3 regions of the Neobacillus sp. OS1-32 genome follow, and region 3 is predicted to be linked to each of the others. Evidence: a T-box and tRNA genes for the amino acid it is inferred to sense, from the RefSeq annotation. Region 3 holds a T-box; the other regions hold tRNA genes.
The links. A T-box is a leader RNA that pairs with one kind of tRNA and senses whether it is charged. The one in region 3 lies ahead of proS (proline--tRNA ligase), so its partner is inferred to be a tRNA-Pro.

Region 1 (3,260 bases), 1.6 Mb from region 3:
ACCACATGCTCCACCGCTTGTGCGGGCCCCCGTCAATTCCTTTGAGTTTCAGCCTTGCGGCCGTACTCCCCAGGCGGAGTGCTTAATGCGTTAGCTGCAGCACTAAAGGGCGGAAACCCTCTAACACTTAGCACTCATCGTTTACGGCGTGGACTACCAGGGTATCTAATCCTGTTTGCTCCCCACGCTTTCGCGCCTCAGCGTCAGTTACAGACCAGAAAGCCGCCTTCGCCACTGGTGTTCCTCCACATCTCTACGCATTTCACCGCTACACGTGGAATTCCGCTTTCCTCTTCTGCACTCAAGTCCCCCAGTTTCCAATGACCCTCCACGGTTGAGCCGTGGGCTTTCACATCAGACTTAAAGGACCGCCTGCGCGCGCTTTACGCCCAATAATTCCGGACAACGCTTGCCACCTACGTATTACCGCGGCTGCTGGCACGTAGTTAGCCGTGGCTTTCTGGTTAGGTACCGTCAAGGTACCGGCAGTTACTCCGATACTTGTTCTTCCCTAACAACAGAGCTTTACGACCCGAAGGCCTTCATCGCTCACGCGGCGTTGCTCCATCAGACTTTCGTCCATTGTGGAAGATTCCCTACTGCTGCCTCCCGTAGGAGTCTGGGCCGTGTCTCAGTCCCAGTGTGGCCGATCACCCTCTCAGGTCGGCTACGCATCGTCGCCTTGGTGAGCCGTTACCTCACCAACTAGCTAATGCGCCGCGGGCCCATCTGTAAGTGACAGCTTGCGCCGTCTTTTAGCTTATCTACATGTGTAAATAAGAGTCATCCGGTATTAGCTCCGGTTTCCCGAAGTTATCCCAGTTTTACAGGCAGGTTGCCCACGTGTTACTCACCCGTCCGCCGCTAACCTCGAGGAGCAAGCTCCTCTTGATTCGCTCGACTTGCATGTATTAGGCACGCCGCCAGCGTTCGTCCTGAGCCAGGATCAAACTCTCCAATAAAGTTGAGTTGAAATAGCTCATAAAATTTAACGTTGGCTTCATTTCAATAAAGAAATGAATGATTATTGTTTGTTGACGTTTTTGTTTGTTTAGTTTTCAAAGAACCATCCAACTAATTAAAGTGGAGCGGGTGATGGGAATCGAACCCACAACAACAGCTTGGAAGGCTGTGGTTTTACCACTAAACTACACCCGCATATAATAATAATTTACTAACCACATTTTGCTTACGAATCTTCATGCCTCTTCCTCTTCAAGTTTAATCAAGGATGTTTTATGCGTCGAGGCAACTCGAAGTGAATCCATAGGTGCTTTTGCTCATGGCTGTGGTTTTACCACTAAACTACACCCGCATACATTATAAGATGAGGTTGATTATTTTGAATGGTCGGGAAAACAGGATTCGAACCTGCGACCCCTTGGTCCCAAACCAAGTGCTCTACCAAGCTGAGCTATTTCCCGTTAATATGGCGCGCCCGATAGGAGTCGAACCCATAACCTTCTGATCCGTAGTCAGACGCTCTATCCAATTGAGCTACGGGCGCGTTTTTAATAACCAACTTTTAAATAATATCACAAGCACATTGGTTTGTCAATGTTTTTTTGGTGCGGCCGAGAGGACTTGAACCTCCACGGTGTTGCCACCACTAGGCCCTCAACCTAGCGCGTCTGCCATTCCGCCACGACCGCATTATCAACGACGAGATTCATCTTAGCAGATATATTTCTATATTTCAAGAGGTAAATTCTGGTGCGGGTGAAGGGAGTCGAACCCCCACGCCTTGCGGCGCCAGATCCTAAGTCTGGTGCGTCTGCCAATTCCGCCACACCCGCATTTTTTGAAATGGCTGGGCTAGCAGGATTCGAACCTGCGAATGACGGAGTCAAAGTCCGTTGCCTTACCGCTTGGCTATAGCCCAACAATAATAAATTATTATGGAAAGAAACAGGAAATGGACTAAACCTCATCTCCCATTTCTGATGACCCCTACGGGATTCGAACCCGTGTTACCGCCGTGAAAGGGCGGTGTCTTAACCGCTTGACCAAGGGGCCGAAAATGTTTATTAAACGGAGAAGGAGGGATTTGAACCCTCGCGCCGCTTACGCGACCTACACCCTTAGCAGGGGCGCCTCTTCAGCCACTTGAGTACTTCCCCTATATGGCTCCGCAGGTAGGATTCGAACCTACGACCGATCGGTTAACAGCCGATAGCTCTACCACTGAGCTACTGCGGAAAAATAAAATGTATTCCATACTCATTGCATAAATTGTGTCCCCGCCTCAGTATGCTTATTCAAGCAGCGTCTCGGCGTGTACAACTCGCAGCTTTTCCACGACGCTTTGCTCGTCTTTACCACTGAGCTATTGCGGAATAAAACTAAAAAATAAGGCAGATGCCTTATCGACTCTTTACATTATAATGACGGGAGAAGTTAAAGTCAATAAGATTTATAGTAGAAATAAATGGAACGGAGCATATTTATTTTAGAATAACTTCCTTCACTTTTGCTAATTTGCCCCTGCACCTTCCGCAAACAAATCTGCTCGTGTTGATACTTCTTTTTCTCTGATAGGTAAGATGGCAATTGGTACATTGATAGACGAGAAATTTTTTCACGGGACGTTTTGCTTTGGCTTCCGGGAGCTGATTACAAAAACGGGGTGCACCTACTTTTTTTAATAACTGCTTAAAATCCTTATCACGGTGTTGGTGTCCTTTTCCTTCAAGATGAAGATGGTAATGACATAATTCGTGCTTAATGATCCCGATTAATTCCTTATGGCCAAGCTGCTCTAGATATCTCTTATTTATTTCTATATTATGGGTTCCCAGAAGATAGCGGCCCCCGGTGGTTCTTAATCTGGTGTTAAAAACTGCCCTATGCTTAAATGGCTTGCCGAATGAATCGATGGATATCTTTTCAACTAATAATTGCAGTTCTACATCATTCAATTTTCCGCTCCCTCGCTTCTGTAAGAACGTGACAACCTATTATAGCATATATTATTTATACACTTAATGAAAATCCACTTTGGGAGGTTTCATTATGCCGACTTGGTTTCAAAACCAAATGAAAAGAGCCTTTTTTGAAAAAAACCGCCATCAGATCAAATTATTAAACCAATGTTGGTTTTTTTACAGAAAAAAACACTGCTCATAATAAAAGCGTAAGCGCCTTGGATAATTCCAATGGGCAACAAGGAAGCTGGCCCAAAGGCTGCTATTAGTCTTCTTGGCAGTTTGATTTTAGAACCAAAGAAGTCCCAGGCGCTTTCACTATATTAAAAAACAGTG
Region 2 (3,260 bases), 1.8 Mb from region 3:
GTGTGTAGCCCAGGTCATAAGGGGCATGATGATTTGACGTCATCCCCACCTTCCTCCGGTTTGTCACCGGCAGTCACCTTAGAGTGCCCAACTGAATGCTGGCAACTAAGATCAAGGGTTGCGCTCGTTGCGGGACTTAACCCAACATCTCACGACACGAGCTGACGACAACCATGCACCACCTGTCACTCTGTCCCCCGAAGGGGAACGTCCTATCTCTAGGAGTGTCAGAGGATGTCAAGACCTGGTAAGGTTCTTCGCGTTGCTTCGAATTAAACCACATGCTCCACCGCTTGTGCGGGCCCCCGTCAATTCCTTTGAGTTTCAGCCTTGCGGCCGTACTCCCCAGGCGGAGTGCTTAATGCGTTAGCTGCAGCACTAAAGGGCGGAAACCCTCTAACACTTAGCACTCATCGTTTACGGCGTGGACTACCAGGGTATCTAATCCTGTTTGCTCCCCACGCTTTCGCGCCTCAGCGTCAGTTACAGACCAGAAAGCCGCCTTCGCCACTGGTGTTCCTCCACATCTCTACGCATTTCACCGCTACACGTGGAATTCCGCTTTCCTCTTCTGCACTCAAGTCCCCCAGTTTCCAATGACCCTCCACGGTTAAGCCGTGGGCTTTCACATCAGACTTAAAGGACCGCCTGCGCGCGCTTTACGCCCAATAATTCCGGACAACGCTTGCCACCTACGTATTACCGCGGCTGCTGGCACGTAGTTAGCCGTGGCTTTCTGGTTAGGTACCGTCAAGGTACCGGCAGTTACTCCGATACTTGTTCTTCCCTAACAACAGAGCTTTACGACCCGAAGGCCTTCATCGCTCACGCGGCGTTGCTCCATCAGACTTTCGTCCATTGTGGAAGATTCCCTACTGCTGCCTCCCGTAGGAGTCTGGGCCGTGTCTCAGTCCCAGTGTGGCCGATCACCCTCTCAGGTCGGCTACGCATCGTCGCCTTGGTGAGCCGTTACCTCACCAACTAGCTAATGCGCCGCGGGCCCATCTGTAAGTGACAGCTTGCGCCGTCTTTTAGCTTATCTACATGTGTAAATAAGAGTCATCCGGTATTAGCTCCGGTTTCCCGAAGTTATCCCAGTCTTACAGGCAGGTTGCCCACGTGTTACTCACCCGTCCGCCGCTAACCTTTAGGAGCAAGCTCCTAAAGGTTCGCTCGACTTGCATGTATTAGGCACGCCGCCAGCGTTCGTCCTGAGCCAGGATCAAACTCTCCAATAAAGTTCGAGTTGATTAGCTCATAAAATTTAACGTTGGCTTCATTTCGTTAGAAATGAATGATTATTGTTGTCCAGCTACAGCGCCCTAGCACCTAGTGTCCTTCGCACTCCGCCCTACGATAAGTCAACATCGAATTGCCTTCGGCTTCTTCGTGTTTCCTTTATCTCAGTTGGAGCACTCTAGGCCATACGGTGCTGACCAGGGTGCTTTCGCTTTTCTATGTTGACGTTTTTGTTTGTTTAGTTTTCAAAGAACGATCATCGCTCAAAAGCGACTTTCTTATGTTAACAAGAATGATAGTCTTTGTCAACATATTTTTATAATTTTGGTGGAGCCTAGCGGGATCGAACCGCTGACCTCCTGCGTGCAAAGCAGGCGCTCTCCCAGCTGAGCTAAGGCCCCCAAACTAAAAAATGGTCGGGAAAACAGGATTCGAACCTGCGACCCCTTGGTCCCAAACCAAGTGCTCTACCAAGCTGAGCTATTTCCCGTTAATATGGCGCGCCCGATAGGAGTCGAACCCATAACCTTCTGATCCGTAGTCAGACGCTCTATCCAATTGAGCTACGGGCGCATTATTAACATGGTGCCGAGGACCGGAATCGAACCGGTACGGTAGTCACCTACCGCAGGATTTTAAGTCCTGTGCGTCTGCCAGTTCCGCCACCCCGGCAAATCTGGAGCGGAAGACGGGATTCGAACCCGCGACCCCCACCTTGGCAAGGTGGTGTTCTACCACTGAACTACTTCCGCATATTGAATGGTGCGGGTGAAGGGAGTCGAACCCCCACGCCTTACGGCGCCAGATCCTAAGTCTGGTGCGTCTGCCAATTCCGCCACACCCGCATTATTAAATGGTGAGCCATGAAGGACTCGAACCTTCGACCCTCTGATTAAAAGTCAGATGCTCTACCGACTGAGCTAATGGCTCATACTGTTTAACCTTTTGTCGATTGCTTTTAATGGTGGGCCATGAAGGACTCGAACCTTCGACCCTCTGATTAAGAGTCAGATGCTCTACCAACTAAGCTAATGGCCCATTATCAACAAATTGATAAAAGAGGCAAAAGGTGCCGGCCAGAGGACTTGAACCCCCAACCTACTGATTACAAGTCAGTTGCTCTACCAATTGAGCTAGGCCGGCAAAGAAATAAAATATGGTGGAGGATGACGGGATCGAACCGCCGACCCTCTGCTTGTAAGGCAGATGCTCTCCCAGCTGAGCTAATCCTCCATTACTTTATGCCCGGCAACGTCCTACTCTCACAGGGGCGCGTGCCCCAACTACCATCGGCGCTGAGAAGCTTAACTTCCGTGTTCGGTATGGGAACGGGTGTGACCTTCTCGCCATCACTGCCGGACTATTCAATTGAGGTTCATTCCCTCAAAACTAGATAATGCTGAAGAAGTCATAAGAACGAGTTTCGCTAAGCGGACGCTTCCGCTTTTCTATTTGGTTAAGTCCTCGATCGATTAGTATCAGTCAGCTCCACGTGTCACCACGCTTCCACCTCTGACCTATCAACCTGATCATTTTTCAGGGATCTTACTAGCTTAAAGCTATGGGAAATCTCATCTCGAGGGGGGCTTCATGCTTAGATGCTTTCAGCACTTATCCCGTCCGCACATAGCTACCCAGCGATGCCTTTGGCAAGACAACTGGTACACCAGCGGTGCGTCCATCCCGGTCCTCTCGTACTAAGGACAGCTCCTCTCAAATTTCCTGCGCCCACGACGGATAGGGACCGAACTGTCTCACGACGTTCTGAACCCAGCTCGCGTACCGCTTTAATGGGCGAACAGCCCAACCCTTGGGACCGACTACAGCCCCAGGATGCGATGAGCCGACATCGAGGTGCCAAACCTCCCCGTCGATGTGGACTCTTGGGGGAGATAAGCCTGTTATCCCCAGGGTAGCTTTTATCCGTTGAGCGATGGCCCTTCCATACGGAACCACCGGATCACTAAGCCCGACTTTCGTCCCTGCTCGACTTGTAGGTCTCGCAGTCAAGCTCCCTTGTG
Region 3 (3,260 bases):
CCGCTGAAAGTTGCAGATATATTGTATAAAGTGCTAAACCTTACAGATTATTCTCGCAAAAAGAGAATCGAGTTTTAAATTGAAAAGGCTCTTCCCTTCTTGGAAGAGCCTTGCCAATTAATATGCTTTCGCCCAATAAACCATCTGTTTTGCTTCTTTGCCGCAGCAGACACATTTGTCGGACAGGTGTTCTTGTTCAAATGGGATACAGCGGGAGGTCGCACCGGTTTCTTCTTTGATTTTTTCCTCGCAGGCGAGATCACCGCACCACATTGCTTTTATAAAACCTGGTTTGGTTTCTAGGATTTCATTTAATTCAGCCAAAGTTGTCGCAACCGAAGTTCGTTCTTCGCGATGTTTTAAGGCTTTATTATAAAGGTTGGACTGGATGTCTTCCAATAACTCCGCCAGCTTCGTTTCTAATTGATCAATTGGCACCACTACTTTTTCCAATGTATCTCTTCTTACTAACACCACTTGGTTATTTTCAATGTCCTTTGGCCCCACTTCCAGACGCACCGGGATACCCTTCATTTCATATTCATTGAATTTCCAGCCTGGTTTTTTGTCGCTGGCATCAATACCTACGCGGGCAATTTTGGCTAAGGAATCCTTCAACTCGTAGGCAAAATCCAACACGCCTTCTTTATGCTGCGCGATTGGCACGATCATTACCTGAGTTGGTGCTGCTTTTGGTGGAATCACAAGACCGCGGTCATCGCCGTGAACCATGATCAAGGCCCCGATTACCCTAGTGGTAAAGCCCCATGAGGTTTGATGGACATACTGCTGTTTACCGTCCTTATCAAGGTACTGAATTCCAAATGCTTTGGCAAAGCCTGTGCCAAAATGGTGTGAGGTCCCGGATTGCAATGCTTTGCCGTCATGCATTAAGCTTTCAACGGTAAAGGTTGCTTTTGCCCCAGCAAATTTTTCTTTTTCGGTCTTTTGCCCTTTTACAACCGGGATAGCCAGAACGTTTTCCAAAACATCAGCATACACATTCAGCATTCTAATTGTTTCTTCCATCGCATCTTCGTCAGTGGCGTGGGCAGTATGCCCTTCCTGCCATAAGAATTCTAATGTCCGTAAGAATGGACGGGTTGTTTTTTCCCAGCGAACCACGTTAGCCCATTGATTATAAAGCTTTGGCAAGTCACGATAAGAATGAATGATATGTTTATAATGCTCACAGAAAAGCACCTCTGAGGTTGGCCGAACGACCAGTCTCTCTGTAAGTTCTTCAGAACCGCCATGTGTCACCCAGGCAACTTCAGGAGCGAAGCCTTCAACGTGATCTTTCTCTTTTTGCAACAGGCTCTCGGGAATAAACAAAGGCATATACACATTCTCATGCCCTGTTTCCTTAATCCGGCGGTCCAGTTCGTTTTTAATATTGTCCCATAAGGCAAAACCGTACGGGCGGAGAATCATTGAACCGCGCACACTAGAGTAATCGATTAGATCTGCTTTGGTGACCACGTCTGTATACCACTGGGCGAAATCTTCATCCATGCTGGTTACGTCTTTTACAAATTCCTTTGCCATTATTACACCTCATTTTATTTATTTTTCAGCTTCAACACCGTTAAACGTGCGTTTCCGCATTTTTTTAAAGATAAAAAGACCTTGATCCTCAAAAAGGGACCAAGGCCTGGCGGTACCACCCTACATTTACAAAGCAGCTGCTTTGTACTCTTTCCATGATAACGGAATTGATCCGCTTGTATCTTCAGGTCGATCCGATACAGAACTCGTGAGGCAGGTTCAAATGTCCGTCTTAAGAAACCTCGCACCACCGGTCTCCTCTCTTGGTAAGACTGCCACATTTTACTAGTCCCCGTCATTGTTTCGACTATGTATTTCGAAAAAATTATATATTTCCCAATCGAAAAAGTCAATTCCATCGTGGAATAATTTTCATTTCCTGCTAAAATGCAATGGATTGAGTTATGTTGCGCTCGCCTTTTTTCGACAGCTTTTCTATTTGACACCTTTCCTTAAACCGTTATATAGTTAAACACGTGAATAGTTCAACAACTTAACTATTTTTTTAAAAAATGGTGGTGAATAAAAATTTGCAGGATAGCTTAATACAGGAATTAATTAACCGTTATGTAACCATATCCTTTCAGGTGCATAAGAAAGCTGAGTCTTTAATTAAGGAACAGATTGGCAATGATTTAACCAATGACCAGCATTACATATTAAGGTATATTGATCAATCAGAAAGCTGCACCCCAACGGAATTGGCTGATGTTTTTGAGGTAAATAAAAGTGCCATCACGGCCATTGTCAACCGGATGGCAGACAAGGGGTTAATTGAACGAACCCGCGATCTAAACGACCGCCGAGTGGTCTATTTAACCTTGACTCCAGAAGGTAAGGAACTCTACCAAAAGGCGCAGGAAAAAATTCACCTCTTGGTTGAATCGATTATTACCCAATTTGAAGAACCGGAAATTAAGGCCTTTATCAACACATATGAAAAACTGGCGAAAGTCTTAAACAACAAGAAAAAGGAAGAACTGGGGGAATAAAAATTGCGTGCGATCATTAAAGGAAAATGGGTCATTTTAATCGCCTGGATAGCCATCATTGTCGGCCTTTTCATGGTGGCGCCAAATATGGAAAACCTTGTTCGTGAAAAGGGACAAATTACGGTACCGAAGGGATATTCTTCCACCCAAGCAGCACAAATTCTTAAAGATGTTCAATCAAATGAAAATCGAGGCACAGATTTACAAACGGCACTCGTCTTCCATAGCGATAAAAGATTAACAAAGGAAGATTTTGATGCTGCCGAACAGGCGATCAACAAGCTTGAGCAGCACAAAGAGAAGCTTGGCATTACCGACTTGGTTACTCACTTTAAGCAAAAAAAACTGAAGAATCAACTGGTTTCAAAAGACGGCAAAACCATTCTCGTGTCCTTAAAAGTGACCCCAAATGGACGGGATGGAAAAGAGATTTCGACAGATCTTTATAAAGCCATTGATAACGTCAAATTGGACCACTATTATACGGGCAACTGGGTGATTGGCGAGGATCTTGTCACCAATTCCCAAGAAGGCTTGAAAAAAACAGAAGGAATAACGGTCGTTTTCATCCTTGCAGTGCTTTTACTTGTATTTAGATCAGCGATAGCGCCGCTGATTCCGTTAATTACTGTCGGCTTTAGCTATCTCACTGCCCAATCAATTGTCGCGATATTAGTAGACAAAATTGATTTTCCATTGTCAACCTTTACCCAGATTTTC

Region 1: it has a tRNA-Pro gene. The T-box ahead of proS (proline--tRNA ligase) is inferred to sense a tRNA for this amino acid. The anticodon was not compared.
Region 2: it has a tRNA-Pro gene. The T-box ahead of proS (proline--tRNA ligase) is inferred to sense a tRNA for this amino acid. The anticodon was not compared.

Annotation. Positions count from the first base shown of each region.
Region 1 covers NZ_CP133263.1:3,005,496-3,008,755, forward strand. The annotation lists rRNA gene RCG24_RS14865 (16S ribosomal RNA) at 1-962, opposite strand, end outside; tRNA gene RCG24_RS14870 (tRNA-Gly) at 1,085-1,158, opposite strand; tRNA gene RCG24_RS14875 (tRNA-Pro) at 1,348-1,424, opposite strand; tRNA gene RCG24_RS14880 (tRNA-Arg) at 1,431-1,507, opposite strand; tRNA gene RCG24_RS14885 (tRNA-Leu) at 1,567-1,652, opposite strand; tRNA gene RCG24_RS14890 (tRNA-Leu) at 1,712-1,796, opposite strand; tRNA gene RCG24_RS14895 (tRNA-Gln) at 1,808-1,882, opposite strand; tRNA gene RCG24_RS14900 (tRNA-Glu) at 1,945-2,016, opposite strand; tRNA gene RCG24_RS14905 (tRNA-Ser) at 2,033-2,120, opposite strand; tRNA gene RCG24_RS14910 (tRNA-Asn) at 2,125-2,199, opposite strand; gene RCG24_RS14915 (SprT family protein) at 2,445-2,918, opposite strand; gene cmpA (cortex morphogenetic protein CmpA) at 3,013-3,126, shown strand.
Region 2 covers NZ_CP133263.1:3,227,670-3,230,929, forward strand. The annotation lists rRNA gene RCG24_RS16090 (16S ribosomal RNA) at 1-1,238, opposite strand, end outside; tRNA gene RCG24_RS16095 (tRNA-Ala) at 1,565-1,640, opposite strand; tRNA gene RCG24_RS16100 (tRNA-Pro) at 1,653-1,729, opposite strand; tRNA gene RCG24_RS16105 (tRNA-Arg) at 1,736-1,812, opposite strand; tRNA gene RCG24_RS16110 (tRNA-Leu) at 1,823-1,911, opposite strand; tRNA gene RCG24_RS16115 (tRNA-Gly) at 1,917-1,991, opposite strand; tRNA gene RCG24_RS16120 (tRNA-Leu) at 2,000-2,084, opposite strand; tRNA gene RCG24_RS16125 (tRNA-Lys) at 2,094-2,169, opposite strand; tRNA gene RCG24_RS16130 (tRNA-Lys) at 2,202-2,277, opposite strand; tRNA gene RCG24_RS16135 (tRNA-Thr) at 2,310-2,382, opposite strand; tRNA gene RCG24_RS16140 (tRNA-Val) at 2,397-2,472, opposite strand; rRNA gene rrf (5S ribosomal RNA) at 2,483-2,599, opposite strand; rRNA gene RCG24_RS16150 (23S ribosomal RNA) at 2,692-3,260, opposite strand, start outside.
Region 3 covers NZ_CP133263.1:1,391,434-1,394,693, forward strand. The annotation lists gene proS (proline--tRNA ligase) at 118-1,548, opposite strand; T-box leader at 1,640-1,856, opposite strand; gene RCG24_RS07145 (MarR family winged helix-turn-helix transcriptional regulator) at 2,061-2,540, shown strand; gene RCG24_RS07150 (MMPL family transporter) at 2,544-3,260, shown strand, end outside.